Archangium violaceum: one gene and its partner. The protein of the gene in region 2 binds, or shares a complex with, the protein of the main gene of each other region. Links are inferred from orthologs where the notes say so. Each region holds a gene or a part of one and is shown on either strand. Other genes may lie near its edges. The genes, in order: mnmG and mnmE.

What was found.
Region 1: the proteins of mnmE (region 2) and mnmG are in contact, whole or in part, in a solved structure (PDB 9HIP), measured with the Escherichia coli proteins. The link is inferred for Archangium violaceum from one-to-one orthologs.

Annotation. Positions count from the first base shown.
Region 1 is NZ_CP069338.1:3,409,440-3,424,269, forward strand. The notes cover bases 8,005-10,875. They hold mnmG (tRNA uridine-5-carboxymethylaminomethyl(34) synthesis enzyme MnmG), read left to right. Parts: upstream 8,005-8,450; coding sequence 8,451-10,301; downstream 10,302-10,875. Other genes in these bases: JQX13_RS14680 (ATP-binding protein), read left to right, coding at 8,005-8,342; rsmG (16S rRNA (guanine(527)-N(7))-methyltransferase RsmG), read left to right, coding at 10,400-10,875. Outside these bases: JQX13_RS14640 (SMI1/KNR4 family protein), read right to left, coding at 1-475; JQX13_RS55910 (hypothetical protein), read right to left, coding at 478-609; JQX13_RS14645 (AAA family ATPase), read right to left, coding at 818-1,855; JQX13_RS14650 (ATP-binding protein), read right to left, coding at 2,079-2,387; JQX13_RS14655 (hypothetical protein), read left to right, coding at 2,517-3,224; JQX13_RS14660 (Uma2 family endonuclease), read right to left, coding at 3,270-3,809; JQX13_RS14665 (cupin domain-containing protein), read left to right, coding at 4,093-4,605; JQX13_RS14670 (hypothetical protein), read right to left, coding at 4,612-4,935; JQX13_RS14675 (ABC transporter substrate-binding protein), read left to right, coding at 5,156-6,367; more of JQX13_RS14680, read left to right, coding at 6,327-8,004; more of rsmG, read left to right, coding at 10,876-11,062; JQX13_RS14695 (hypothetical protein), read right to left, coding at 11,152-11,322; JQX13_RS14700 (hypothetical protein), read right to left, coding at 11,933-12,550; JQX13_RS14705 (hypothetical protein), read right to left, coding at 12,626-13,375; JQX13_RS14710 (hypothetical protein), read right to left, coding at 13,641-13,820; JQX13_RS55370 (hypothetical protein), read left to right, coding at 14,265-14,396. UniProt on the Escherichia coli protein: NAD-binding protein involved in the addition of a carboxymethylaminomethyl (cmnm) group at the wobble position (U34) of certain tRNAs, forming tRNA-cmnm(5)s(2)U34.
Region 2 is NZ_CP069338.1:3,310,331-3,325,169, reverse strand. What follows is about bases 5,517-8,396. They hold mnmE (tRNA uridine-5-carboxymethylaminomethyl(34) synthesis GTPase MnmE), read right to left. Parts: upstream 7,687-8,396; coding sequence 6,346-7,686; downstream 5,517-6,345. Other genes in these bases: JQX13_RS14320 (hypothetical protein), read right to left, coding at 7,691-8,396; JQX13_RS14330 (Uma2 family endonuclease), read right to left, coding at 5,667-6,251; JQX13_RS14335 (Coq4 family protein), read right to left, coding at 5,517-5,552. Outside these bases: JQX13_RS14365 (erythromycin esterase family protein), read right to left, coding at 1-432; JQX13_RS14360 (hypothetical protein), read left to right, coding at 1,309-1,599; JQX13_RS14355 (GFA family protein), read right to left, coding at 1,618-2,049; JQX13_RS55365 (general secretion pathway protein GspE), read left to right, coding at 2,320-3,357; JQX13_RS14345 (SDR family NAD(P)-dependent oxidoreductase), read right to left, coding at 3,368-4,123; JQX13_RS14340 (SDR family oxidoreductase), read right to left, coding at 4,135-4,809; more of JQX13_RS14335, read right to left, coding at 4,830-5,516; more of JQX13_RS14320, read right to left, coding at 8,397-8,872; JQX13_RS14315 (hypothetical protein), read right to left, coding at 9,057-9,290; JQX13_RS14310 (hypothetical protein), read right to left, coding at 9,324-10,133; membrane protein insertase YidC, read right to left, coding at 10,130-11,980; membrane protein insertion efficiency factor YidD, read right to left, coding at 11,994-12,212; rnpA (ribonuclease P protein component), read right to left, coding at 12,209-12,610; rpmH (50S ribosomal protein L34), read right to left, coding at 12,624-12,776; chromosomal replication initiator protein DnaA, read left to right, coding at 13,148-14,500; JQX13_RS14280 (hypothetical protein), read left to right, coding at 14,651-14,839. UniProt on the Escherichia coli protein: Exhibits a very high intrinsic GTPase hydrolysis rate. Involved in the addition of a carboxymethylaminomethyl (cmnm) group at the wobble position (U34) of certain tRNAs, forming tRNA-cmnm(5)s(2)U34.

The DNA of each region.
Region 1 (14,830 bases), 100 kb from region 2 along the record:
CGGCACGCTTCAACCAGAACTGGCGCCCCTTGCTCTTCACTGCCTCCTCCAAGAACTCCGAGAAGGAACTGGCAATCTGGCCGCATTGCCTCGGGTCCGGCCATGCTTCATGCCAGCCATCGACGAGGGGGTAACGTCCGTTCTCCTGGCGGCCCACATCCACCACCACGTAATCGCCGTCCTGAACGTAGCAGAGTGCATACACGGAGGCGGGACCCCACCGGTCATCGTCTTCGTCGTGGATGGCCACCCGCGCCCGGATGAGCTCGGACAAGGGGAGGATGCGGTAAGGGCAACCTGGCCGCTGCTTGAACAACTCCGCCCCGTTGCAATGCAGATAGAAGGCCCGCAGGTCCGGGTCCAGACGCCACCCCACCCTCCGCTCGAACGCCTCGAGCTCCTCGGGCGTGGCGGGTGGATACGGGAAGTGATCGCGGGAGACCTCTTCGAGCAGGCGGCTCATGGGTGTGGCCATCGTCAGTCGTCCGTGTAGGGCAGGTCGGGCCCCACCGTATTCCAGGGGGGTTGACCGCCGTAACAAGCGGGGTACGCCTTGGTGAAGACCTTATGCACACCCGGCTGCGCGGGAATGATGTTGTTGCGGTCCACCGGGTTGCCACCGTGCTTCAGGTCATGGACATGGTGCCCTGGCCAATTGTCCCCGTTTTCGATGGGCCACTGCCCGAACTTCTTTGACCAATCATCCCGGAACGAGGCTCTGAAGGCGTCCCATCTATCTCGCTGGGACTCGTTTTCTTCCTTCGACAACTCGGTGTAGTTGCAGCTGCAGTGATAGATGCCGTAGCGACTCCCAGCCTCAACGTCCATGGGCAAGAGGAAGAGGCAGCCACACCCCGCGAGGAGCACAAGTAGTACCACCCTCCAGCCCTGCTTCATGGGAATTCCCCGTGGTGATGGCCACCCCTGATGGGTTGCCTGCGAGTTCGCGCGTGTGTTGGAGCCAACTGTGGCTTCGGGCTCGCCGCGAGGGAGTCCGTAAGGGGAACAGGTTCCTCTTGAACTGCTGATTGCAGAGCGTGCAGGCCAGGAACAGGTTCGTCCATTCGTAGGCGAGCCAGTAATAACCGGGCCGACCGAGTGGCCCTCCTTCCTCCTGCCGCCACCCCGCCTTGGGACGGAAGTGCTCGACGTCTCCGTAGGAGATATGGGCGAGTTGCGATTCGCAGAAGGCGCACTTGCCTCTGGCTTCGTCTTTCTTCGTCAGTCGGGGCTTGGAGAGGAGCGCGGTCCGCGCCTTGAGGAAATCCTCGAGCTGCGGCGGCCGGGCCGTCTCCAATCCGAACAGGTCGCTCGTGAGGAGCTGGTCCACGCGCCAGCCGCGGATGGACTCCACATCGTTGTCGATGACAACATGGTCGCCCTCTCGCTTCAGGACCACGATGTTCGCATCCGTGGCGCTCTGGACGACGAGCGGACTGTGCGCGGTCACGATGAACTGGGTGTTGGGGAATCGCTCGGTCAGGTACCCGATGAGCTGGCGCTGCCACGTCGGATGCAGGTGGAGGTCGATTTCATCAACGAGCACTACCGCCGGTTCAGCTAGCGGGTTGGGGCTCTCGGGGTAGCGCTCGAACAGGCGGCTCGCGAGGTCCACCATCCAGGCGATGAGCGTCCGGTAGCCCAGGCTCAGGTTCCGCATCCCGACCCACCCGTAAGGTGTTTGTACCTCCACCCTGGCCATCGGGTTGTCCGCGTCGGGAGGTGCGAAGCGCAAGTCACTCACCTCCGGGAGCAGATCGAGCAGGAGTTGCTTGATGCGATCCCTCCGCTGGATGGCTTCGCCCTGCGCACCTCGTTCATGTGAGCCCTTGCTGGCAGCGTAATCGGCTTGCAAGAGCCACTCTTCCGCATTTCTCAGCGGTACGTCCTCGAAGAAGAGGCTATCGCTGGGACCAGACGCTTTCTGGTCAGACAATGAACCAGCACCCAACCTGCGGGTCGCCCCATAGCCGTAGCACGCCAGATTGACGAAATTAGCGGCAATCGTCGCACTATTGGAGCCTGCTGTGCGTGATGTCAGTTGATATGAGAATCCGGCTTGATGTCCTTGAGTGCTGTCATTGGATGGCAGATTTCCAGCTTTGAGCTGAACAGACAAACGAGCGTGACGGAACAGGTTCAAAGCCGTTGAGCGCCTGCAGCAGGGTCGTCTTGCCTATGCCGTTGTTACCAAGAATGACCGTCCATCTCGCCGGACGTCCTTGGTCATCGGAGAGCTTCAGGGTTTGCTCGGGCCCGAAGCAGCGCACGTTCTTCAGGGTCAATGAAAGGAAGTACACGGGCAGGGGCTGAGAGGGTGCCTGCTTGCGTGAGCCAGCCCGTACGCGCTTGGGCTGCTGTGAGCTTCCCCGGCTTTTCGTGGCCATGTCGCTCCTCGAAGGGTGCCCACCTCGGCGCCAGATGCAGGCGGTGTACCACGAAGGTTGTACCTGCCCCATCCGGGTTGTGTGCTCCCTGACGGGGTGCGAACCTCTCCGCGCTCAGAGGGGGAACGCATGAACCAGGGCATCGAGCAGGAAGAGGCGGCGCTGTTCTCGGAGTGGAAGCAGCACCTCGCGCAGGGCAACCGCCGCTTCTACCCGGATGGGATGGCCAGGGGCTCGTCGTACTGGAACACCCATCCTCGGGTGCTCTTCCTCCTCAAGGAGGTCAACGCGGACGAGAACGCGGAGGCCTGGAACCTCTTCGACGTGGTGGGCGACGGTAGCATCGGCCCGACGTGGACCGTCATCTCCTATTGGACCCATGGCATCCACCAGGGCGGGCTTCCGTGGGAGTCCGTCCCCGCCTCGACCGTCCAGTCCCGGCGCGAGGCCATCTCGAAGATCGCCGTCGTCAATCTCAACAAGTGTGGCGGCAAGGCGACCAGCGTCGACTCGGAGATGTGGGCCGCCGCCTATCGGGACCGGCAGTTCCTCATCCGGCAGATCCGCCTCTACGCTCCCCACATCATCATCGCCTGTGGCGTCGGGGACATCGCCAAATCCATCCTCTTCGACGAGCACTGGAGCACCTGGGAAAAGACCTCGACGACACCGCCCATGTATTGGCTCCGTCCCAAAGCGCTCGACACCCTGCTCGTCTGGACGAGTCACCCACAGGCCCGGCGTCCACATTCCGAGATGTACAGAGAGGTCGTGGAGGGACTGCGCGAAATCAAGGCGCTCCCGGCTGGCCCCGTGTCCGTTCCTCCCTCGCCCTGAGGTGAACGGGAGACGGCGTCCGCGTCAGCGCGCCCAGAGCACGCCCTATTCCAGTGGCGGGGACGCGAAGGGCTCGGCGTGCACGAGGGCCTGGCCGGCGTGCACGCCCAATGCCTCCCAACGCTCGCCTTCGCGTCCGTATACCTCCAGCGTCTGTTTCAATGGGTCCACCATCCACAGGTGCCGCACGCCCTCGCGGGCGTAGACCTTCATCTTCTTCTCCCGGTCCAGCGCCGCCGTGGACGGAGAGAGCACCTCGCACACCCAGTCCGGCGCGAGCGTGAAGCCCACCACCTGCGGCATCTCCGGCATGCGCTCGCGGCGCCAGCCGGCCAGGTCCGGCACCAGCACGTCCTCTCCCACGTGCAGCTCGGGCTCGAAGAGGAGCAGCCAGCCTCCCGGTCCTCCCCTCCCCCGGTTGAACGGTCCGTGGAGCTCTCCGTAGATCGCTCCCTGTGCGAGTGCATGGAGCGAGGCCGGATGGGGACTCGTGTACAGCTCGCCGTCCACCAGCTCCGCCACGAGGTGGGGCGGCACCGCCTCCAGGTCCGCGTAGGTCTTCTTGCGTCTCGGGTCGCCACCCATGTCCACGGTGCTCCGCTGGTTTCAGGGTTCATGCCCGAAGGCTACACCCTACCGCTGACATCCGGCAGCCCCACATGTCCTTCGAGGTCACCCTCCGTCTCGTTGTCACGGCCCGGGCATGCGCGCGGGTGGCTGTCTCCCCCATCGGGCCACGGGTTGGAAGAACGGGCCTGGATACCCTCACCCCAACCCTCTCCCAGGGGGAGAGGGAGCATCCATCTCCTTCGCTCACCTCCCTGAAGGGATTAGAACCCGGGCCCCTCACACCCACCTGGAGTGACTCATGTCCGAGAAGACCGAGAAGAGCCCCGCCGCGCCCAAGTCCCCGCTCTCGCGCGCCGCCGACCGCGCCCGCATCCCCACCGAGTCCCAGCAGCACCCGCTCAACCCCCGCTCGGAGATTCACGGCCACTCACTCAGCGACCTCGTGGGCCTGCGCCGCACCGGCGTGCACCTGCTCCGCATCCCTCCCGGCAAGGAGTCCTTCATCTTCCACTCGCACCAGCTCGAGGAGGAGTGGATGTACGTGCTGTCCGGCCGCGGCATCGCGGAGATCGCCGACGCGCAGCATGAGGTGGGCCCCGGTGACTTCCTCGGCTTCCCCACCCCGTCCGTCGGGCACCACCTGCGCAACCCCTTCTCCGAGGACCTCGTCTACCTCTCCGGCGGCGAGCGGCGCGAGATGGAGGTCGCCGACTTCCCTCGCGACAACAAGCGCATGGTCCGCGTCGGTCGCACCGTCTCCCTCTGCCCGCTCGACACGGTGGAGTCCTTCACCCTCCCCGAGCAGAAGTGAGCCGCTCTACTGGCTCCGCGGGATGGAGGGGGACTGGTGCCGCCGCTGCCGCTCCTGCTGCTCCTGCTGCCGCGCCTCCTCCTCGGCGATCATCGCGCCGCCCACCACCGCCGCCGCGCCGTTGCCCGTGCTCGCCTGCGCGTCCCTCGGCTCGCACACGCACCCGGCCGAGCTGCTGATGATGACCACCGCGGAGAGCTTCATGTCCAAATCGTTGCAGTGCGCCACGCACTCGGTGGCGCGCTCCTTCGGGACCGCGAATTGCGTGGCCTTCTTCGTGATGCAGCCGGCGGACAGCAGGCACGTCAGGAGCAACAAGGTCTTTTTCATATAGGAGTCCCCCAGCAGGGAGGCCCCTGTCTCTCCCGAGGTTCACGCCGCGTCAAGGCAGGGTGCGTCGGAGGTCCAGCAACCCGCCGCGGAGCGCTCACGGGTGAGCGTTTCTCGAGGGGGGAGGATTACCGCCGGGTCCCATCCAACGCTACGCTCGTCCCGTGGGGTTCCCCTCCGCTTCGGAGGCGCCGCGCGCAGAAGGGGGAGCTGCTTGTCCATGTCCGCTTTCCGGAGACGCCTCGGCGTCCTCCTCACGTCGCTCCTGCTCCTCTCGGGGGCGGCGCCACCCGTGGCTCCGGCGCCCCCGCCGTCCGCCCCGGCGCCCCGGCGGATGCGCGTGGTGTTCCTCGACGCGCTGCCGGACAACCCCTTCCGGCGCAACGTCGTGGGCGCCATGCGGGCCGCCGCGAATGATCTCGGCATCGACTTCGTCGACTCCGTCATCGCCCAGTGGCCGGGCGAAATGCTCGAGCAGGTGCGCCGGTTGGTGAGCGGGCGCGAGCGCCCCGACTACCTCATCACCTCCATCCACCGCGGCATCGGCACCCGCGTCCTGGAGATCGCCGAGCAGGCCCGCGTCCCGGTGTTCATCATCAACTCGGGGCTGCGGCCCGAGGATGAAAAGCGCGTCGGCGGGCCGCGCGAGCTCTTCACGTGGTGGATTGGCCAGATGCTGCCGGACGACCTGGGGGCGGGGGAGCGGCTGGCGTGGCTCCTTTTCGAGGCGGCCCGGGCGCGCGGGCCCTCCCCGGACGCGCCGGTCCGGCTCGTCGCGCTCGAGGGGCCCCGGCGCGATACCTCCGCCATCCTCCGCAACGAGGGGCTGGGCCTGGCCCTCTCGAAGTGGAAGGGCGCCGAGCTCCTCCAGAGCGTCACCGCCTCCTGGCTGGGGGACGAGGCCCGGCGCAAGACGTTCCTCCTGATGCGCCGCTTCCCGGAGGTCCAGGTCGTCTGGGCCGCCAGTGATGACATGGCGCTGGGGGCGGCGCGGGGAATCGAGGACGCGGGCCGCCGCCCGGGCGTGGACGTGCTGGTGGGGGGCATCGACTGGACGCCCCAGGCGCTCCAGGCCGTGCGCGAGGGCACGCTGGAGACGAGCCTCGGCGGGCACTTCCTGGAAGGGGCCTGGGCCCTGGTGCTCCTCCACGACCACCACCAGGGGCTCGACTTCGCCTCCGAGCGGCTCGACTGGCGCACGCCATTCCACCCCCTCACGCGCGCCAACGTCGCGGCCTACCAGGACGTGCTCGCCCGGCCCGACTGGGAGGCATTCGACTTCCGGGCCTTCTCGAAAGCAGCCAACCCCCGCCTGAAGCACTACGATTTCTCCCTCCAGACCTTGTTCGCGCAGCGGCATGGCCGACTGCCGGGCGGACCCTTGGACACGAATGCAACCCCCCGCCCTCCACCGCACGAGCACGAACCCTGAGCCGCATGCGCCGCCGGAGCGCGGGCCGGGCTCCCCCTGGGGCTCGCGGTGGCTGCACTCGGGCAACCGGCTCGGCCGCCGGCTGCTCCTCTACATCCTGCTCTTCAGCGCCGCCGTCAGCCTGTTGGGCACGCTGGTGCAGCTCGTCACCGACTACCAGCGCGAGGTGCGGGAGCTCGAGGCGCGCTTCGAGCAGATCCGCTCCAGCTACGCCCAGAGCATCGCCGAGAGCCTCTGGTCGCTGGACGAGGAGCACCTGCGCATCCAGCTCGAGGGCATCACCACGCTGCCGGGCATCGCGCTCGCGGAGGTGGACAGCGCGCTGGGCACCCACTACACGGCCGGCGACGGCGCGCGACGCGAGCTCACCCGCGACTTCCCGCTCCACCGCGGCGCGCTCTTCCTCGGGACGCTCCGCGTGGGCGCCACCCTGGAGGACATCCAGTCCCAGCTGGGCAGCCGGGTGCTCGTCATCCTCGCGACCGAGGCGGGCAAGACGCTCTTCTTCGCCCTCTTCGCCTTCATCCTCTTCCAGCGGCTGGTGACGCAGCACCTGGCCACCATGGCGGCCTACACGCGGGGCCTGGACACCGAGCACCTGGACGCCCCCCTGGTGCTGCGGCGCGCGGTGACGGACGGGCTGCGCCAGGACGAGCTGGACGAGGTGAGCGCGGCCATCAACGAGATGCGCGAGTCGCTGCGCAAGGAGCTGGAGGAGCGCCAGCGCACCGAGGCGGCCTCCGCCTTCCTCGCCGAGGCCGGTGGGGTGCTGCTGGAGTCGCTGGATTTGGAGAAGGTGCTGCCCCGCATCGCCTCCGTGTGCGTGGGCACCCTGGCCGACTGGTGCGTCATCGACCTGGTGGAGGAGGGGGAGCTGCGCCGGGTGAGTGGGGCGCACATGGACGTGTCGAAGACGCCGCTGCTCGAGGAGCTCCAGCGGCGCTACCCTCCCGGCCCGGACTCGAAGGTGCCGGCGGCCGTGGCCATGCGCACCGGCAGGTGGGTGCTGGAGCCGCACCTCACGCAGGACTCGCTGCGCTCGGTGTGCGTGGACGACGAGCACTTCCGGCTCGCGTGGAGGCTGGGCCTGCGGAGCCTGCTGACGGTGCCGCTGGTGGCCCGGGGGCACGCGCTGGGCGCCATCACCTTCGCCGCCGCCGAGCCGGGACGCTACGGGCCCGCCGAGCTCGCGCTGGCCGAGGAGCTGGCGCGGCGCGCGGCCATCGCCATCGACAACGCGCGGCTCTACCGCCAGGCGGAGCAGGCGCTGCGGCTGCGCGAGACGTTCCTGTCGGTGGCCGGGCACGAGCTGCGCACGCCCCTGTTGCCGCTCCAGCTGCGGTTGCAGAGCCTGCTGCGCCGCGGCCGGAGCGGGGCCCCGTTGACGCCGGAGATGCTGCTCGCGGAGCTGTCCGCCGCCGAGTGGCAGACGCGGCGGCTCGGGTTGCTGGTGGATCAACTGCTGGACGTGTCCCACCTGCTCGCGGGCCACGCGCTGGTGCCGCGGCGCAAGCGGGTGGACCTGTGCGAGGTGGTGGCGGGCGTGCTCGAGGGGCTGCAGCGGCAGATAACGGCCAGCGGCTCCGCGGTGGTGCGCGAGCTGCGGTGCCCGGCGGTCGGCGAGTGGGACCCGCGCCGGCTGGAGCTGGTGGTGTCGGGCCTGGTGCAGAACGCGGTGAAGTTCGGCCAGGGCAGGCCCATCGACATCCGTGTGACGCCTCGGGACGGCGCGGTGTGCCTCGTGGTGAGGGACCGGGGCATGGGCATGTCGCAGAGCGAGCTGGAGCACATCTTCGACCCGTTCAGCCGCGGGGTGCCGGAGCAGCACTTCGGGGGGCTGGGGATCGGCCTCTACCTCACGCGCCAGGTGGTGCGGGCCCATGGGGGCACCATCTCCGTGGAGAGCCGGCCGGGGGAGGGGGCCACCTTCACGGTGGAGCTGCCGGTGGGCGAGGTGTCGGGCGAGGCCGCCTGAGGGGCGCTCCGGCCCACCACGCGGCTTGCCTTCCCGGGTGCTCCGCGTGAGAAGTGAGGCACCACGCGGGGACGCCCCTGTCGCCCGCTCGCCTTCCTTCCTGCCGACATGAATCTCCGGTACGACGTCATCGTGGTGGGGCTCGGCCACGCGGGCTGCGAGGCCGCCCTGGCCTGCGCGCGCATGGGCCTGTCCACCCTGGGCCTCACCCTCAAGCGCGAGCGCGCCGCCGTCATGAGCTGCAACCCCGCCGTGGGCGGCACCGCCAAGGGCCACCTGGTGCGCGAGTTGGACGCGCTCGGCGGGGAGATGGCCCGCGCGGCGGACCTCGCGGGCACGCACTTCAAGACGCTGAATGCCTCGAAGGGGCCGGCCGTGCAGGCCACCCGCGTGCTGTGCGACCGCGAGGCCTACGCGCGCACCCTGCAGTCCGTGCTGTGGGCCCAGCCGAACCTCACCGTGCACGAGGCCGAGGTGTCCTCCGTGGTGGCCGAGGGCGGACGCGTGGCGGGCGTGGTGCTCGGGGACGGCACGCAGGTGGCGGCGCGCGCGGTGCTGCTCACCACGGGCACCTTCCTCCAGGCGCTCATGCACGTGGGCGAGAAGAAGGAGGTGGGCGGACGGCTCGGCGACGAGGCGGCGAAGGGGCTGTCGGACTCGCTGCGCTCGCTCGGCTTCTCGCTGGGCCGCTTCAAGACGGGCACGCCCGCGCGCCTCCTGCGCGACAGCATCGACTGGGCCGCGCTCGAGCCCCAGCCCGGAGACTTCCCCCCGCGTCCGCTGTCGCTGCGCACGAAGTGGACGCTCGGCTCCACGTCCTTCCCGTGCCAGCCCGCCGTCACGTGCGCGCTCACGTACACCACCGCGGAGACGCACCGGATTCTGCGCGACAACATCCACCGCTCACCGCTGTTCCAGGGGGAAATCGTCGGACGGGGCCCGCGCTACTGCCCGTCGCTGGAGGACAAGGTGGTGCGCTTCTCCGCGCGCGAGCGGCACCTGGTGTTCCTCGAGCCCGAGGGCCCCGACTCGCCGCTGGTGTACCCCGCGGGCCTGTCCACGAGCATGCCGGCCGAGGTGCAGCTCGAGTTCCTGCGCACGCTGCCGGGCCTGGAGAAGGTGGAGGTGGCGCGCTTCGGCTACGCGGTGGAGTACGACTACGCGCCGCCCACTCAGCTGAAGGAGACGCTGGAGACGAAGGCGATCGAGGGCCTCTACTTCGCCGGACAGCTCAACGGGACGAGCGGCTACGAGGAGGCGGCCTTCCAGGGGCTGTACGCGGGGATTCAGGCCGGGCTGAAGGTGAAGGGCGAGCCGGCGCTGGTGCTCGGGCGGGACGAGGCGCACGGGGCCGTGTTGGTGGACGAGCTGGTGACGAAGGGGGTGGACGAGCCCTTCCGCATGTTCACGAGCCGCTCGGAGCACCGGCTGAAGCTGCGCGAGGGGAACGCGGACCTGCGGCTGGCGAAACACGGGGCGAGGGTGGGGCTGGTGTCGCGCGAGGTGCTGGAGCGGGTGGAGGCGCGGGGGAGGGCGGTGGCGGAGGAGGTGGCGCGGCTCAAGCGCACGGGACTGGCGGCGCGGCTGAAGCGGCCCGAGGTGACGTACGCGGCGCTGGCGGCGGAGAAGCCGGAGGGCTGGCCCGCGCTGGCGCCGGACGTGGTGGAGGAGGTGGAGGTGGAGGTGAAGTACGAGGGCTACATCGTCATGGCGGAGCGGACGGCGGCGAGGGAGGCGGAGGCGTGGGACGGGTGGAGGATTCCGGGGGACTTCTCGTACGCAGGGGTGAGAGGACTGTCGGCGGAGGCGGTGGAGAAGCTGGAGAAGGTGCGGCCGGCGACGGTGGGGCAGGCGAGGCGGATTCCGGGGCTGACGCCGGCGGCGTTCTCCTTGCTGCTCGTGGCGCTCAAGCGTGGCGGGCTGGGGGGCGCCGGAGGCCCTCGCGAGTGCGGTGTCTGATCGCACAGGGGGGTGTGGACAAGGTGTGGGCAAGTCTGGAGAAGCCCAAGGTGTGAATCATTTCAAGGGGTTGAGACCCCGAGCAGGGAGGGCCGGCTGTGGATAACGCGCGCTTCGCCGATCAGATTCAGCAGGGGTGCCGGGCGTTGGGGGTGACGGTGGGGGAGGACGTGCCGGCGAGGCTGCACCGGCTGATGGGCGAGCTGTTGAAGTGGAACGCGAAGGTGAACCTGACGGCGATAACGGCGGAGGAGGAGGTGTTGGAGAAACACTTCCTGGACTCGCTGGCGGTGCTGCCGGAGGTGGAGGGGGCGGGGAGCGTGCTGGACGTGGGAGCGGGAGCGGGGTTCCCGGGGCTGCCACTGAAGATGGCGAGGCCGTCGTTGTCGGTGACGATGGTGGACGCGGTGGGGAAGAAGGTGGGGTACCTGAAGGCGGTGGTGGTGGTGGCGGGGCTGGGGCTGACGGGGACGAAGGCGGTGCACACGCGCGCCGAGGGCAAGCCGGACGCGGAGGGCCTGCCGAGGGCGGACCGGGTGATCGCCCGCGCCTTCATGGACCTCCCGGACTGGCTGGACCTGGCGCCGGCGTACCTGGCGCCGGGAGGGCACGTGGTGGCGATGCTGGGCAAGGCGCAGGGCGAGGACGAGCTGCGAGCGCAGGCGGAGAAGCGGGGCCTCTCGCTGGTGTCGGCGAGGGCGTACCGGCTGCCGTTCTCGGGAGCGGAGCGGCAGGTGGCGGCGTTCGCGAAGCGGGAGTGAGCCGGGCCTCCTCCCCTCTCTGGGAGGGGAGGAGGGAGGACCGGGCTCGGAAACGAGGAGCCCGGTGGCTCCGTGCTCGGCGAGTCAGCTCACCGCCGCCGACGCAGCTGCTCGGAGCGCTCCATCACGTTCAGGACCCGCCATGTGACGGCGAGCATGAACAGTACGAGCACCACGGAGAGGAAGACGAGCACATCGACGGGCTCGAGCGAGGACGACGCGAGCTCGCTCGCCACGGTGATGATTGAGGATGGTTCCATGCGTAACCGACTCCTTGATTATTGAGGAGCGCACGCGGGGTTTTCGACGCGTGTCCGCCGCAGGCGCTCCGTGGGTTGGCTCCCCTTGGCGGTTGGGAGTTGCCGGAAGGTAGGCATTCGGTCCGGAGCGAAGAACCCTGGAGGGGATGCACCCTGGGGAAGAGTCTTGTTCATCGGAGGGCAGGCGCGATGCGCGCCCTGGCCAGGATGTTCGAGCGCCGCGTACCGTCGCGGAACGGGTTCAAACGCATGCACCCAATTGACTACAGCGCGCGCGGTGCGCATCCATTCCGTAGAGGAATCGGGAATCGGGGCAGACTCCAAGCGAAGCGGGAAACTGGAATCGGAGCGGACTCCAAGAGAAACAGGAAACAGGACTGAGAGCGGACTCCCGCGAAGTCGAAGGGGCCTGCTCGTTCTGTGGATGGATGGACTTTCGACGCGTGTCCGCTCAGGCGGTCACGACCCAGAGAGGCGCTCGCTTGGCGGCGGGCGCCTCTCGCCTTTTTGGGGGCGTGAGCGGAACGCCTCGTCCAGTCGCGCGGGGTCTACCAGGAGGTCGGGTGGGGGATGATGGACCCACGACCATGGGGAGAGCTCCCTCATACCTTCATGGAGCCACCGGACCTGCAGGAGCAGGTGCCGGAGGGACGGGGGGTGGCGAGGTGGGGGAAGACTCGGCCGGAGGTGGAGGCGCGGGGGCGGGGGCCGACGGTGGTGTCGGCGCGGGCGTATCGGCTCCCGGACTCGGGGGCGGAGCGGCGGGTGGCGGCGTTTGCTCGGGAGGAGGAGGTGGGCTGGAGGGGGTAGGGGCGGCGGAGGTGTCCTCCTCGGGAGGGTAGGGGGCCTCCGCCACCACTTCGCCCTGGGGGGTGACGGCATACAAGTACCAGCCGTCGAGTACGCGCACGTACGGGCCTCCGCACCGATCGAAGCGCTGAATGACCTTCACGTAATAGAGACCCGGGGTCGGGCCCGTGAAGACGGCGACATTCAGTCCCTGCTCGGGGCTGGAGCATCCCGTGAAGAGGTTTGGAAACGGGTTGGTCCGCACCATCTCGCGCACAGCAGCTGCTGCGGCGAGCGCGGCGCCTGCCTCGAAGGAGGGGACGCGGAGTTGGGCCGAGCGCTCATCCGGCCACTGGACCTCCCCCTTCCACGCGGAGGCGGGCACGGCGCATCCCCAGAGCACCGCCGTGAGTACTGCGAGCGCACATGCCTTCATCATTTCTCTCCTGAAACCGCTCCGGGCCACGGGTGCTCTGGGAGCAGGGGATTGCATACTGTCGCCCATGCTCGGCCCCTATTCGGGCAACAACCGCAGAGGTTCCTCGCTGCATTGTGGGCCGGTGCCGAGGCTGTTTTCTCCGCGTGGGGCACAGCGACCCAAGGAGATCCAACGAGCCTTTCCCTGGCTCCACTGTTGGACTTCGCCCGTGGGGAAGTAGCGCAGGAAGAGGCGAGTGCCGTCCTGGCGCTCCGCTACCAGCGCCGAGGCCATCTCGATGGCCGTCTTTCCGTGGACGGCCGGCGCCGGATTGCCCGGAACCAGGCGGACTTCCGCCATGGCCACATAGGGGTTGAACGCGTCCGTGGGCCATGCGCCAAGGTCGAGTGAGGAGGGCACCGCGCCGCACGGGTGGTTGTGGATATAGCCCACGACCCACACCTGCGAGGCGGGGTAGTCCTCGTCCTTCACGACGAAGAACGGGTTGCATCGGTTGTGGGTTCCCGTGAGGGGCTCGGTGACGCGCCAGGAGAGGGAATCGGCATTTCCGGTGACATACACCGTCGAGCAGTACTCGGTGGACAGGCCGGGGATGGGCCGATTCGTCATGGGGTCACACACCCTGGCACCCGGGCGCCTGAGGAGCGCATCGGCCACGTCCTTGAGCAGGCTGATGGGAATGGAGGTGTCTCCCGTGGGCATCTCCACCGCGGGCACCTCCAACCACGGCCCTCGGGCGAGGGTGGCGTCCGCTGCGGAGGGCGCGTGTGAGGAGGGAGTGGTGCAACCCAATGCGAGCAGGAGGAGCGGAACCACGGACCTCATGAGAGTTCCACGCTCATGGACGGCGCGATGAAGGACACGGAGAACCCCCTGTCCGCCATTGTGCCATGGAGAGAGACGCCCAGCGTCGGTCCCGTGTGCGCGAACTGGCGCGGTGAGCGCGGAGCCAGGGGTCGAGTACCCCAGCCAGGTCGTGTCTGCTCCGTTCGCGAAGCGGGAGTAGCGGGGGAGGGGAGGGATGCTCCCACGTTGAGCCCGCGCGAGGCCCCCTCTCCCTCTGATCGAGGGGGGGCGGGTCTACGCCCTTCTACCGGCGACGACGCCGGGTCCTGGGAGGAGCGCGCCTGCGGCTGAGCAGGAGCCAGACGACGGCCATGAGGAACATGACCAGGGATACGGCGATGAAGTTGACGACCTGGGCGGACCCGGCGGTGCGCGCGATACCCGAGGCCACTTCGGCGAGTCGCAGGATGGCTTCCATCTTCATCCCCCCTCTCGAGGTGAAGGAGCACCCGCGCGGACCCCGTGGGCCCGAGAGGGCGCTCGATGTCGAGCTCCGAGAGACGGGAAGTTGGGCACGGGCCCCGGAGGGTGAACCTGTGCGAGGCCTCCCCTCATGGCACGGGGCCTTGCAGTGTGTCCCAGGTCCTACAGCTTGCACCGGGGCGTGGAGGAGGGGGCGGCTCCACGGACACGGACAGCGTGGTGCGGTTGTTGGATGAGTCCGATTCCGGTCGCGCACAGCCGGTGGACAGCTCCTGCACGAGCCCTCCGGGCTCGGAGACCTTCAACACGCTCGTGAAGGTGGCCGAGGAACCCGGAGGCCGCGCGCCCCAGGAAGCCAGAGGAGGGGGCCCGAGCGCCTCTCCGAGTCGGCACGAGACCCTGTTGCCCGTGACGACCCCGTCGGAACGTGCTCGGGAGCGCCAAGATGAGTGACGTCCGAGTGGCTTCGCGCGTGCCGATGTTCGCCACCGTCACGGGCCAGGTGCGGAGCGCGCCCACGGGAACCAGGGAGGGCGAGGACACCGCCGTCACCCGGTTTCCATCCGTGTCCTCCTGAGCGGTGTTGGGCACATGGGGCAGTTGTCCCAGAGGGCGCGCCCCCCGTCCTCGTCGGAGTCCCGGGTCGCGGAACGCCTCCCTCGGGGACTCCGCCGTCGGGCCGTCCCCACAACCACCGGCTCGAACCAGGGGCGGCTGCGCTGGGGGCGGGGAGCCCGTCCCCGGGGACGCGAAGGGGAGCCAGGGCATCAGGAGCAGTCGGGGTCCATGGAGCACCGAGCCTCGAGGTGCGTGGCGGGGTCAGCCGCTGCCTCCGGGGCGGAGATGCCGCCGCTCGGACCGCTACCGGCGACGAGCGGGTCGTGGGCGGATGGCGCGGGACCGCGCCAGCGGTCTGGCCGGCAGGCTGGACGGGGCCGCCTGTAGCCGAGGATGTCCCGGCGTGCCCGGGCGTGTTCCACGTGGAACAGGAGTCCAGAGGAGGGCTCCGGC
Region 2 (14,839 bases):
AGGCTCGCCCGGACGCGCCACCTGCTGCATCCGCGTCGTGAAGCCCGGTGCCGAGGCGATGAGGCTGTACGTGCCATCGCGTGCGGTCTCCAGGTGGAAGCGGCCCGAGGAGGAGGCCGAAGGGAAGGCGACGTCATCGTAGGGCATGCCCGCCCGGACGACGCGCAGCTCCACGCCGGGGATGGGCGCTCCCGCCTCGTCCACCACGGTGGCCTCCCAGGAGATCCGCTCCTCGGGTACACGCAGGACCCGAGGGGCCCCGGATTCGCCCGCCTTCACCTCGATGCGCTCCGTGAACAGGACGCCTCCCCTTGGGGTGACGGCGGAGAGGCCATACCTGCCAGGAGCAAGGGGTCTGAGCTCGAAGGTGCCTCGAGGCCCCGACCGGACGAGCGCCACCGGGGCATCCGTCCGGAGGTTCCAGGCGGGCACGAAGGGAATCAGAGCGACCCTCGCACCTTCCAGTGGAGTTCCATCAGCGCCCAACACGACTCCCGAGAGCGATGGGCCCTCCGGGACGGTCTGGGTCCGAGACGGAGGGCGGACCGAGGAACAGCCCAGTCCCCACAGGAGCAGCAGAATCCACGAGGCGGTGCGCATCGGTGGCACTCCAAGACGAACGGGTGTCGCACTTCAAGGCGAACGGGTGGAGAGAGGGTCACAGCAGCGGCGAGGGGAGAGACGTTGTCCTTCAACCAGAGCTCGTCATCATAGAGGCGATAGTCCGCGTTGAACACGAACTGCCCTCCGATCCGCTGCATGACGATGATGTTCTCGTCGTAGTACTCTGGGTGAATGCACCCTTACATGAGCTCTGTCGAGATTCGAAACCTGCTGCACTTGGATCCCAACGTATACCTGCACTACACAGACAAGGCAGGTCTCGATGGGATCCTCGCCGAGCGGGTGATCCGTACGAACAGTAAGCTCCATGTCTACTTGACGCGAGACCCGTTCAGCACTTCCTGCGGTGGGTAACAGCCTCTTCATTGGGGCATCTACACACGCGGGACGCGGCTCGCACATCCTGGTCGTGCGGCTCGATCAAGGAATCAAGGTGGAGCGTACCAGTTACTACGAGTACCGCGTCCATCACACGATCAGCTTGAGAGCACGTGGACAACAGGACCCGCTTCTTCATGCGGGCGTGAATCCGTTTTGATGTCCGAGACAGAGAAGCCGCGGAGCAGGTGACGCAGCTGCGGGGGCGACCTGGGTGGAGGCCGCATGCCCATCCTCCTACCGGAAGACGAAGCGGACCGTATCTCCTACTCGCCGAGGCCCGCTTTTGCGCGAAGAAAACCCGGGATGCCATCATCGGTGCGCATGAACAACCCGGCTCCCGACAAGAGCAAGAGCATCGTCATCGTGGTGATGGCCACCGTCGCATGTGGGGTCGCCGGGTTCCTCATTCCCCTGGGCATCGGCCTCATCATGGACATCCGGGAGGGAATGCACGGCCCCCTCGGGCTGATCGGCCCCCTCCTCGGCGCCAACTTCGGAGCGTTCATCAGCCCGGTGGCGGCCGTCGTCGGAGGTGTCGTCGCGGCGCTCTTCGTCTTCATCAAGCGCCCCGTGAAGAACGCACCTCCGCGCTGATTCCACGGACGTCATGGGCTATGCGCCATCGGGCCCGGCTGTCGTGACGTATTCCTCGTACTGTGGCAGGTCATCGATAATCGTGAACCACGGCGCCTTCGAGCCGACGAAGATGTGCTCGGTCGGGCGGATGGTGGGCGCGTCGACGAGCGATCCCATGGCGACGTGAACGAACTGGCCCTCGCGGACGACTGAATAGAGGAACGAGCCGCACACCTTGCAGCGCATGTCGCAAGCGAGTTCCTCGCCAAAGCGCATGAGGTTGTTCTCCCCCTCGGTGATGCGCAGCTTGTTCCGCTCGATACCCGCGAACGGCTTGAAGGCCGAACCCGTCGCCCTCCGGCAGTTCGAGCAGTGGCAGTTCGCTGCGTAGACGAACTCGTCCGCGACCGCGTAGTGAACGGCTCCACATAGACACTTTCCGGTGAGCGTGCGGTCTGGGTTTGTCACAAGGTCCTCCGGTCAAGATGAGCTGGAAGTGATGATTCCATGGAACGTCTCTCTCGCGGCTCCTGAGCGACCGGAGTTTCTCACCCGGAGAGAAAACCGCCGCGGCGTTGAAAACCTCACACACGGCTCGTTTTACGCCCGGAATAACCAGACTACCCAGAAGGTAAACTACCGCTGGCGTCTGCCTGCAACCATGTGGCGCGAACGATGAAGACACCCTGGTTGCAAACGTTCTACACAGGCGTGCGAACCACACGGGGGGATCGCGCGATGCAAACGAAGAAACGCCTGGGAGAAATCCTGCTGGAGCTGGGGTGGGTGGACGGGCTGCAGTTGCAATCGGCCTTGGCCTACCAGCGCAAGTGGGGAGTGCCGCTGGGACAGGTCGTGGTGGACATGCGCTTCTGCACGGCGAGCCAGGTGCTGGCGGCGCTGGCTCGCCAGACGGGCATCCCGGAGATCGATCTGGACGCGGAGCTGCTGGAGCCCTCCCTGGCGAAGCTGGTGCCGAGGCGGCTGGCGGAGATGCACCGGGTGGTGCCGCTGAAGCTGGAGGGCCCTCGGGACATGGTGCTGGTGGTGGCGATCGCCGCCCCGGCGAGCCTGCAGTCGTTGGACGCGGTGCGCAGCGTGACGAGCAAGGCGCGGGTGGTGCCGAGGCTCGCGACGGACGCGGCGATTGGCCGGGCCATCGAGCGGCTCTACTCGGATGGGACGCAGTCGCCGAAGCGGCCGGAGCTGGAGGCCATCACCCTGCCCGAGGCCGACGCGGACATGCAGCTGAACAGGGCCAGCATGGCGGAGCTGATGGAGGGCTCCAGCTTCGAGGGGCGCGCCATCCTGATGCCGGACCTGAACCTGGAGTGCGAGGCGCTGGAGCTGCCGCTCCTGGAGCCGCTGGACGTGGAGGAGTTGGAGGAACTCCTGGAGCTGACGGAGGAACTGCCGGAGCCCGAGGCCGGTGGCGTGCTGCTCTACGGCTGGGGCGCGGCGGCGGCGGCGGGGCTGGTCCGGGTGCTGGGACAGGCGGGCTACCAGGCGAACGTGGCGAGCACGGAGCAGGTGTTGTCGGCGGGGGAGGGCGCGGTGGTGCTCTCGCCCCTGCCCTCGCTGGAGGCGCTGGAGCGGCGTCCCCGGGCGCAGCTGCTGGTGGCGGGCAAGGTGCCGGAGCTGGACGTGGGGCGCGCGCAGGCGTTGGGCGCTCGCGGCTTCCTCGCGGCGCCCCTCGACACGGACCTGATGCTGCGCGCCGTGAAGCGGCTGGTGCGCTCGGCGGGCGAGGTGCCCCAGCTCCGGGCGGCGGGCTGAGGCGCTCGGCTCAGAACCCGGGCACGTCGTTGGCCAGGTGCGCCGACAGGCCACCGTCCATCACCAGCGCGCTGCCGTTGATGTAGCCTCCGAAGGGCCCGACGATGAAGGCCACCAGCCTGGCCACCTCCTCGGCGCTTCCGAACCTCCCGGCGGGAATCCTTCGCAACAACTCCTTGCGCGACTCGGGGTCCGCGTTCGCCAGCATCTCCGTGTCGATGTAGCCGGGACACACGGCGTTGCAGGTGATGCCGTAGGCACCCCACTCGGCGGCGATCGTCTTCGAGAAGCCGATGATGGCGTGCTTGGTGGCCGCGTAGGTGGAGGAGCGCGCCCCCCCAAACAGTCCCTGGATGGAGGAGATGTTCACGAGCCTCCCGTACCCGCTCGCCTTCATGCGCGGGAGCGCCCACCGGCAGAAGTGGCGCACGCCATCCACGTTCACGCCGAACAAGGCCTTCCACTCCGCCGTGTCGACCTCGTCCACGCGGTGGAAGGGGCCTCCGACGCCAGCGTTGTTCACGATGACGCCGGGAGTGCCCAGGCTCGTCTCGATGCGGTCGAGCGTCGCGTTCACCGCGGCCTCGTCCGCGACATCACAGACGAACGATCGCGCCCGGTCCCCGAGCTTCGTCTCGAGCCTGGACAGGGCCGCCACGTCCCGTCCGACCAGGGCCACCTGGTAGCCGTTCTCCGCGAGCACTTCCGCGATCGCCGCTCCAATACCCCGGCTGGCTCCGGTGACGACCGCGAGCTTCGCGTTCACTGGCGCTCCCATCACAGCACCCCCTTGGGAGGAAGCAGTCGGATCTCATCCACGCGGACGTTCAAGGGCTTCCGGGCGATCTCCCAGAGGGTCTGGGCCACCTCGTCCATGGACAGCATGTCGGCCGGGCTGAACTCCGGGCGCGAGTGCCAGAAGGACGTGTAGACGGCGCCCAGGGAGATGAGCGTGGCCCGGATGGAGTAGGGCTTCCCCTCTTCATTCAAGACGCCCGTCAGGCCTCGAACCCCGTGCTTGGACGCGGCATACGCCGCGTTGTCCACCAGGGTGAGGTGATCACTCACGGAGCCCATGTGGATGATCCGCCCGCCACCCGCTGCCTTCATCCGCTTGAACGCCTCGCGCGCGCAGATGAAGGCCCCCGTCAGGTTCACGTCGATCGTCTTGCGCCAGTCTTGAACTGAAATCTCCGGAATGGGTGCGAAGACCCCCACGCCCGAGCAGTTCACCAGGAGGGTGATGGGGCCGCCCAGCGCCTGCTCCGCCCTGTCGAACATCGAGGTCACGGAGGCCTCGTCCGTGACGTCCACGCGAAGGGCCTCCGCTGTCTCCTGCTGCACGTCATTCGACGCGCACACGACGCGCAGGCCCTCCGCCTTGAATCGGGCGAGGACGGCCCCGCCTATTTCACCGGTCCCGCCGACGACAATCGCATTCCGAGCGCTCATGCGGGGGGACTATAGGGCGCTCAGGTCCGCTGGATGGGATGGAAGAACGGGAGCGAGGTGTAGCCGCCGCAGGAGTTCACTCCGGTCTGGCCCAGGTGCTCGGGTGCTCGCGCGGAGAGGCCAAGCCTCCGCCGCAGGGACTCCAGGGGCTCCTCCCACAGCGTCTCGAAGCGCTCGCCCAACAGGGCCGCAGCGGCAACGCCCCGCTCGAAATCCTCCGCCTGGATGTGCCCCGAGTAGATGTCGCGCAGGTGCTTGTACCGATCCCGCTGGATGTCCGGATGCACCGCCGCCTCCGCCAGGAAGGAGGCGAGCGCGACGGGCGCCACGCCGAACACGAACGACTCGACGGCGACCTCGTCCGCGTCCGATGTCTCGTACGCGCCCAGCACGTGGATGAAGTCGTGGCACTTGTTGAGCCGGTGGACGGCGTACTGCGTGGGCGTCGCGTCCGCGCCGAGCTTCGCCTGGATGGGGAAGAAGTCGGGGAACAGCCGGTAGTGCTCCATGTACCGCGCGTAGCAGTTGCCGAGCGTGCCCGCGGGCAGCTTCGCCAGTGCCTCGGGCTCCGGGAGCGGGGGATCCCACCGCTCGGCATGGAGCTGCCGGAAGCCCGGCACCGCGAGCAGGGCGGCATCGCTGGCGGCCAGGAGCTCGGGAGTGGAAAGCGGTGAGATGATCTCACCCAGGGTGGCGCGCCGCCGCGTCAGGTCGCGCGCGAGCTCGTTGAGGGAGCGACTCATACCCCCAACGGTATTTCCTTCCGGGCGGGACCTTCAAATCCTACTCGGAAATCCCGTCACCCGGCACGCCATGCAGGCGGGCGGCGTGGACCGGGCGCCTCGGGCCTCACGTGCTCAGCGCACGAGCTCCAGGAAGCTCTCGGTGGGCATCCACAGCGAGGAGAGCTCCAGCGGGAGCGAGGCGAAGGGCTCGGCGCGGACGATGGCGTCGCCCTCGTAGGTGTCGACGAGCAGCCAGCCGCGCTTGACGCGCTGGAACACCTCGAGCGTGCGCGCGGAGGGGTCCACGAGCCACACGTGGGACACGCCAGCGCGGGCATAGGCCGGCAGCTTGCGGGTGCGGTCGAGCGCGGCGGTGGAGGGCGCGAGCACCTCGCAGATCCAATCCGGCGCGAGTGTGAGGAAGGGCGCATCCGGCGTGGGCGCCTCGGAGAGCCTGTCCCGGCGCCAACCGGCGAGGTCCGGGACGAGCACATCGTGGCCGAGCCGCAACTCGGGGGCACGCAGGAAGCACCAGCGGCCGGACCCACCGCGCCGCGGGTCGAACCGTTCACCGAGCTCTACTCCCAACATGAAGGCGGCACGGGCCTGGACTGGCGCCGGCCGGGGCGAAGCCACCAGCTCCTCGTCGACGATTTCCCCAACCCATCCCATGGGCAGCGCCTCGAGAGCCGAGTACGCCGCCTGGCTGTTGCACATCGGAATCACCCTGTCCTCCTACGGCCCTGGTGGGCCGGGCAGGGGAAGCAGTCTAAGGAGGGGTCTGACATCCCCCGGGCCGGGGAGCGGGTGTCTACTTCCCGATACAGAAGCGCTGGAAGATGGCGTCGAGCAGGGCCTCGGAGGCGCAGGTGCCGGACACCTCGCCGAGCGACTCGAGGGCGAGGCCGACCTCGCCGGAGACGACCTCGAGCGTGGAGAAGCGGCAGGCGCTCTCGGCGCGCGACAGGGCCTCGGCGGTGCGCCGGAGGGCATCCGCGTGACGCTCGGAGACGAGGGCGACGGCGGAGGGCGCTCCACCGCCCCACAAGCGCGAGAGCATCTCGGAACGCAGCCGCTCCACGCCCTCGCCGGTGAGCCCGCTGACGGACACGGCCTGCTCCGTCCCCAACTTCTCCACAACTCCCCGGACGTCACACTTGCCCGCCACACGCAGCACGGCCGTGACCCCGGCCTCGCGAAGCCATCGTTGGGCCTCCGCCTCATCCGCCTCGGGAGGAAGCACGAGCACCGCGAGGTCCACGGTGGCGAGCACCTCGCGCGTGCGGGCGATTCCGAGCGCCTCGATGCGTCCGGGAGACTCGCGCAGCCCGGCGGTGTCGAGCAGGGTGACGCCGAGTCCCTCCCACTCGACGCGGGCCTCCAGCACGTCGCGCGTGGTGCCCGGCTCCTCGTCGACGAGGGCGCGCTCCTCACCCACGAGCCGGTTGAACAGCGTGGACTTGCCCGCGTTCACGGGCCCATACAGGGCCACCCGGGCGCCCCGGCGCACGAGCCGTCCGCGTCCCACCTCGGCGAGCAGGGCGTCCGCGGCGGCGCGCAGCTCGGCGACACGCGCGCCCGCGCCCTCGTCGGCGCCCTCTGCCTCCTCGGGGAAGTTCAACACGCCCTCGAGGTCCGCGTGGAGCGAGCGCAGGGGCTCCTCGAGGCCCCGGAGCCGCGAGGCCAGCGCTCCGGCGAGGCCCGCGGCGGCGGCGCGGACGGCGGCCTCCGAGTCCGCGGCGACCAGGTCGGCGACGGCCTCGGCGCGGGTGAGGTCGATGCGCCCATTCAGGAAGGCGCGCCGGGTGAACTCACCGGGCCCGGCGGGGCGCACGGCGGGGTGCTCGAGCGCGCGGGAGAGCAACATGCGCAGGAGCCGGGGGCTGCCATGGGCCTGGAGCTCGACGACGTCCTCGCCGGTGAAGGAGTGGGGCGCGCGGAAGTAGAGGAACAGTCCCGAGTCGAGCACGGCGCCGGAGGCATCGACGAAGGAGGCCAGGTACGCGTGCCGGGGCGAGGGAGAGGCGGGGACGCCGGGAGCGAGCATGCGCCCGGCCTCGAGGGCGGCGGGGCCGGAGAGGCGGAGGATGCCGACGGCACCGGCGGCGGGAGCGGTGGCGAGCGCGGCGAGGGTGGCGGGCGGGGAGCTCATGCGACTACGGGCACGCGGGCGGGGTGGGGGAGAAGAAGTTCTCGTCGTAGGAACCGTTGCAGGACACATTGCCATTGCCGCCCACGTTCCCACCACGGAGTTGGGAGCCGCCGATGCGGATGACGTAGCCCTCGGCGCCGAACACGGAGTTGCCGCCGCCGGAGAGGGTGGAGCGCTGCACGTCCACGGAGTAGGAGCCGGAGTCGGCGCGGCTCACCTCCAGGGCGCGAGCCTGCCGCCCCGAGGCACCGGAGCCCGAGACGGTGCTGTCCCGCACGGAGGCGGGGGACGACGTCAGGCGCAGCCCGGTGGAGACGCCGCCATTCGCGCCGGAGAGCTCGGCACGGACGAGCACCACGGAGGAAGCACCCACGGCCTCCACACCGGTGCTCTCCGCGCCGCCGTCCGCGCCGGTGGCGAAGGAGTCCCACAGCTCCAGGGCGCCCTGGCGCACGGAGACGCCGAGGGCCCGGTTGCCACCCTGCCCGAGGAACGTGGAGCCCGTGAGCTTCGCGGTGCACCCCTCGCACGAGAAGCCCACGGTGTCGCCCTGGGAGGAGGAGGCGAGCGCCTGGACGCGCTCGAAGCCACCGGGGCCCGGGCCGGCGGAGGACTGGATGGCGACGGTGCGCTGCTGTCCGTCACGAGCGAGGGCCACCACGTCGCGCGCGCGGAACAGGGACGAGGCGGTGGAGAGCGCCACGGCCTCGCCCGCGCCGCCCGTGTGCTCCACGGTGAGCGAGCGCAGCTCCGTATGGTCCACGCCCACCACCGTGGGCCCCGGGGCGTGGGAGCGCACGAGGGTGAGCGCCTGTCCCGAGCCCTGGACGTGGATGTACGGCCGCAACTCCAGCCCCTCGGCTCCCAGGTCGAACACCCCGGGCTCGACGAGGACGAGCCACGGCTCCTCGGCGGAGACCTTGGTGATGGACTGGACGGCGTTGCGCAGGTTCTCGCCGCCGATGAGCGGGTTGTCGCCTGGCGGCACGACGCGGATGCGGGCGAAGTTGCCCGGAGGGCCCATGGGTCCGGGGTCCCCCTTGGGACCTGGATCTCCCTTCGGCCCGACGACGTTCTCGCCCGCCGGACCCGGCGCTCCCTGGGGACCGGGTTCTCCCCTGCCACTCGAACAGGCACAAAGGGACGTCATCAACATGGCCAGGGAGAGAACGACTCGGCGCCGCATGGACAGCCCTCCTGTGCCCAGGGGGGCACGACGCACGAGCTAGGTGCGCCGTCCACGTGCGTCCAGCCGAAGGAGGGCCCACCACCGCTGGACGACGGTGGGAACGTCCACCAGTGGCGGCCCGGGACCGGTGAAGACCGCCGGCCGACAGAGCCCCCCGACGCCAGGGCGTCGGACCCGGGGACTAGCCCCGCTCGCCCTGCGGCGCGGGAGAGGAGCCCCGAGCGGCGCGCTCGACGGCCTCGCGGTTCTCGTTGATGTACCTCTCGACGGCGGCGTCCTCGAGCTCCAGGTCACGCAGCACACCGGGGTAAACGAACTTGAAGGCGGGAGACTCCTCGTCACCTCGCAACCGGAAGCTCATCTTCAGCACGGCCGCTCCGTATAGCTTGTCCTTGAGCGACTTGGCCTTGCCCATTCCATGCCCTTTCGTCGGTGGGCCCCGAGGGACTCAGCCCTCGAGGTCATCCTCGTCATCGTCCTCCGGCAGCATGCTCCGCTTGGGGAGCGGGGCGGGCTTCTCCGGGGTGAACACCACGCGCCGGTTGTGGCCCTCGCCTTCGCAAGAGACCTTCACCCCCGGCACGCCCTCCACGGCATTCAGGACGCGCGCGCGGTCTTCTGGCTTCACTGTAACGAGGGCATAGAAACGGCCCAACGTGGCCGACCGCTCGGCGAGCTTGCGGGCGGCCTCCTTCAAGGCCGCATCCTCGGTCACCTCGAGGGAGCGCTCGTCGGACTCGACGGTCCGGGCCGGGGCGGCCTTCGCCTGCTGCTGCGACGCGGCCTGTCCCCGAGCCGGTTTGGCCTGTTGCTGCGGAGCCGGAGCCTGCTGCTTCCGGGGCTGCTGCTGCGGCGCGGGGACGGGCCGTGGCGCCGCCTCCACGGCCTGGGGAGCGGGGGTGGCCTGGGCCGCGGCCTGCTCCCGCTTCAAGCGCTCGCCGCGAGGCTCCGGGTGGACGCCGGCGCCCACGAGCACGAAGCGCCGCTCGGCGCCCGGGCGGTGGAGCATCTTGTTGAGGAGGAACTGCAACGAGTCCACCACCTGGCTGCGCTTGCCGGACTCGACGCCGGGAGGCGGCTCGCCCTGGAAGTGCAGGGCGACCGCGAGACTGCCATCGCTGGCGTCCTTGAAGTCGAGCCGGGCGGGAAAGCCCATCATCCCGAGGATGTCGGTGAGGAGCCGCTCCACGCGGGCGCGCAGCTCGGCGCCCGCGGTGGCCGAAGAAGGGGAAGCCTCGGGTGCCTGCACGTCGCTCACTTGCGCTTGCCTCCCGCCGTGGCCGTGGCCGTGCCCGCCGGCAGTCCGCCGCTTCCGCCGCCGCGCTTCTCCAGCCACTTCCTCAGGCCGTACTGCTGCGCGATGGAGAGGATGTTGTTGGTGAAGATGTAGAGCGCCAGACCGGCCGGGTAGTTGAGCAGCGTGGCGGTGAAGAGGATGGGGACGAACCAGGTCATGATCTTCGCCTGGGCCGGGTCTCCCATCTGCGGCTGGAGCTTCTGGGTGATGATCATGCTGACGCCCAGCGCGAGCGGCAGCAGGTAGGTCGGATCCTTGTAGGTGAGGTCGCGCCACACCGGACCGAAGAAGGGCTCCTGGTAGATTTCGTAGCTGTTGCGCAGGGCGGTGAAGAGGGCGATCCACACGGGCATCTGGATGAGCATCGGCAGACAGCCACCGAGCGGATTCACCTTGTTCTCCTGGTAGACCTTCATCATCTCCAGGTTCTGCCGCTCGCGGTCGTCCGCGTACTTCTTGCGAATCTCATCCACGCGCGGCTGGAGCTTCTTCATGGCCTCCATGCTGACCATGGAGCGGTGGGTGAGGGGCAAGAGGAGCGTCTTCACCAACACGGTGAGCAGGATGACGGCCACGCCCCAGTTGCCCACCAGGCCGTGGAAGAACTTCATGATGGTGACCAGCAGCTTGGCGATGACCGCCCACATGCCGTAGTCGATCGTCTCCGTGAGCTGAGGGGCGTAGGCGGAGGCGGTGAGGCCGGCGGCCTCGCGCACGGCCGGGCCGGGCACGGCGCCGAGCAGGTCCGGATCCTTCGGCCCCAGGTAGCCGCCGAAGCGGTACGTCACCGTCTGGCCGGCGGCGGCGGTGAGCGGGAAGCTGGCGACGACGCCGCGCGCCTCGGGGGTGGCCACGAGCTCGCAGCGGCCCTGCTGCGCGCCCTCGAGCGGGTAGAGCGCGGAGAGGAAGTACTGCTGGTCGATGCCGAAGAAGTGCACCGGGCCGCGCAGCTCCTCCGGCTCCGGCTGACCCTGATCCGGCGCCAGCTTGTGCTTCTCCTCGCCCACGTGGCACGAGGCGTAGCTGAGGTTGCCCACGCCGCCGAAGAAGGACGGGGCGTGCTCGCTGTCCGGGCTGATGGCGCGGTTGTAGTGCACCTGCAGCTCACCGGTGACCGGCTGCCCCGAGACGTTCTTCACCTCGAGGGTGTAGAGGAGCTCGAAGCCCTCCTTCGGCCACTGGATGCTCTTGGTCACCTCCCACGGCCCCTGGCGCGTGGTGAAGGTGGTGGCGCCCTGGCTCGCGTCCGTCTCGGCCACCGCGTAGCGCGCGTCGGCCGGCAGGGGCTGGGGGCCCGTGATGGAGATGGCCAGCGGCAGCGCCTGGCCCTGCACCGGCTGCGCCAGGTTCATCTGAGGCGGCGGCGGCACCTTGCCCCCGAAGAGCAGCTTGTAGCCCTCGGCGATGGAGACCTGCTGCTGCTCGCGCATCTTCTCGCCCTGGAGCACCGCCGAGGTGAGGCCCGCGCCCTGGGTGGAGAAGGTGTAGTGCGCCCACTGACGCTCGAAGTTCAGCGTGCGCACGGGCGGAGGCGGCGCGGCGTCGGCCACGGCCCCCTCGGTGCCCGTCCCGGCGGGCGGCGGCGTCCCCGCCGTCCCCGTGTCCCCACCGGCGGTGGGAGCGGGTGTGCCCGCGTCGGTGGCGGCGACCATCTGCCCGGCGTCCGCGACTCCGGCCTCGGGCGGTGGCGCGTTTTTCGAGAGGAGGAAGGTGTAGGCGAAGGTGAGGCCCATCGCGAGCGCGAGTGCCACCAGCAGTCGCCGTTGGGAGTCAGCCGAGTTGGGCGAGAGCGGATCCAGATCGTTCATATAAGAGAGGCGGTCAGGGAACGGGGTCGAAGCCGCCGGGGTGGAAGGGCTGGCAGCGCAGCAGGCGCCAGACGATGAGGCGCACACCGCGGAGGGCACCATGCTTCTTCAGCGCCTCCAGGGCGTACACGGAGCAGGTGGGGTGGAAGCGGCAGGCCGGGGGCAGCAACGGCGACAGCCACCGCTTGTAGAAACGGATGGGGAGCGCGAGCAGGTAGGCGAGCGGGCTCATCGGGCGGACTCCCGGGGGCCTGACGGAAACAACCTCTGCAGCTTGCGGGTGACTCCATCGAAGGCGCGCGACATTTCCGGGAAGGATGCGTCCTTGGCGGACTGACGCACGACCAGGACTACGTCCACACCGGAAGGCCATTGCTGGCGGCGCTTGCGGAAGAGCTCTCGCAGGAGCCGACGCAGGCGGGCACGCACCACGGCATTGCCCACCTTGGTGGAGACGGTGAGGCCCACGCGGCTGTAGGGCCGTCCGTTGGGCCTGGCGAGCCCCAGGAGACAGTCGGAGGGAATCTTCTGACCGTTCTCCTGGACCTCGAGGAACTCGCGCCGCCGGAGCAGGCGCAGGGCCTTGGGAAAGCGCTCGTCGCGAGGTGGCGCCTGGCCCTCGGCCTTCACGCGAGCGTCCCGGCTACTTCTTGTAAGCGGAGACCACCAGGCGCTTGCGGCCCTTGGCGCGGCGGCGGCTGAGGACGTCCTGGCCCGCGCGGGTGGAGTTGCGCTTGCGGAACCCGTGGGTGCGGTTGCGCTTGATCTTCGAGGGCTGGTAGGTGCGCTTGGACACGGCTGAACTCCTGGGACGACGGGGCGCCCACCGCACGGGCGGGCACCCTTATCCATAAAGCAAAGGAAGGCGGCGCTCGTAACCCGATCTCCCACCCAAGTCAACGCCGGATCACTCCCGCCTGTCCGATCGGGGATGGAGGCCACCCTTTTGCACCCCACACCCGGGGTGAAGCGGGGTGGGAGTGGGAACGCTGGGGCCACAACCGTTGGAGGGGGCGGGGGATTCCGCGCCGGGCGCTGCGATCAGAAGGGGGGCCGTAGGGGTGCGGAATGTCTGGGGTAGGGGCCGCAAACTTGATCGCCCAGGGGGGGGCTGTTAGCACGGACGGCCCCCTGCCTGGTGATCCACCAGCGCATCGGAGCCCTACCGTGAACGCGCTCGCCCAAACCCTGCCCCCACCGCCAAGTGCCGAGATTCTCTGGGAAAGGATGCTGGACTGCCTGAAGCAGGACAAGCGGGACTACGCGCTCGGGTGGATCGGAAAGATGCAGCCCCTGGAGGTGCGCGGGGACACGCTGGTGCTGGCGGTGCCGGACCGGTTCTACCAGGACTGGGTGGATGACCATTACCGGGGGCTGCTCGAGTCGACGCTGGCGCGGGTGACGGACACGCCCGCCCGGCTGGGCTACGAGGTGGTGCCGGGCCTGGCGCCTCCGCCGGAGCTCAAACTCGCACCGGAGGTCAAGTCCGCGGGGACCCGGCCGCCCCGGCTCAACGCCCGCTTCACCTTCCAGAGCTTCGTGGTGGCCGACAGCAACCAGCTCGCCGCGGCGGCCGCGCACGCGGTGGCCGAGAGCCCGGGCCGGGCCTACAACCCGCTCTACATCTATGGTGGGACGGGGCTGGGCAAGACGCACCTGCTGCACGCCATCGGCAATAAAATCTGGGAGAGGGATCAGACGCAGCGGGTGGTGTACCTGTCGAGCGAGCAGTTCACCAACGAGTACATCGAGAGCGTGCGCGAGCAGCGGATGCCGGAGTTCCGCCGGAAGTTCCGCGAAGAGTGCGACGTGCTGATGATCGACGACGTGCAGTTCCTGGGACGCAAGGAAGAGACGCAGCGGGAGTTCTTCCACACGTTCAACACACTGCACGAGCAGGGCAAGGCCATCATCCTCACGAGCGACATGGTGCCGGCGGAGGTGCCCGGGCTGGAGGAGCGGCTGCGCAGCCGCTTCAGCATGGGGCTCATCACGGACATCCAGGAGCCGAGCTTCGAGACGCGGGTGGCCATCCTCCAGAAGAAGGCGGTGATGGAGGGGTTGGATCTGCCGGACGAGGTGGCGCACTTCATCGCCCGGAGCTTCCAGAAGAACGTGCGGGAGCTGGAGGGGGCGCTGGTGAAGGTGAGCGCCATCCACTCGCTGTCGAGGCACCCGGTGACGGTGGACTTCGCCTCGCACGTGCTCAAGGACGTGCTGCCGACGCGGCAGGTCGTGGACGTGGAGAGCATCCAGAAGGAAGTGGCCCGCTACTACAAGGTGCCGGTGGAGGCGTTGAAGGAGGACCGGCGGCACAAGGCGCTGGCGCACGCGCGGCAGGTGGCGATGTACCTGAGCCGCAAGCTGACGAAGGGCTCGTTCCCGGAGATCGCCGCGAGGTTCAGCAAGGACCACTCGACGGTGATCTCGGCGGTGCGCAAGGTGGAGAAGCTGCGGGAGACGGACGCGGCGGTGAAGCGCGAGCTGGACGAGCTGGAAGCAAGGCTGACGGGAGAGTGAGCCCCCCTCCCCTCTCCCCCTGGGAGAGGGACGGGGTGAGGGTATGCGGCCCCGAGCTGAAGTCCGTACACCTGACCTGACTGGTGACTTGACTTGAGGTGACTTGATGAGTCAACCTACTCGCGAAGTCACCACGGGAGGTGTGTGTCGATGGATCGTTCCATGTCGGTTCCCACGGGAGTGGGAGAGCATTCCCTCACGCCGGGCGAGCAGCGGATCCTGACCCTGATGGAGCAGGGCCAGCAGCGCCTGGAGCAAGGCCAGCAACTCCTGGAACAGCGCCTGCAGGGCATGGACCAGCGCCTGCAATCGTTGGAGCACGGCCAGCAGCGTACGGAG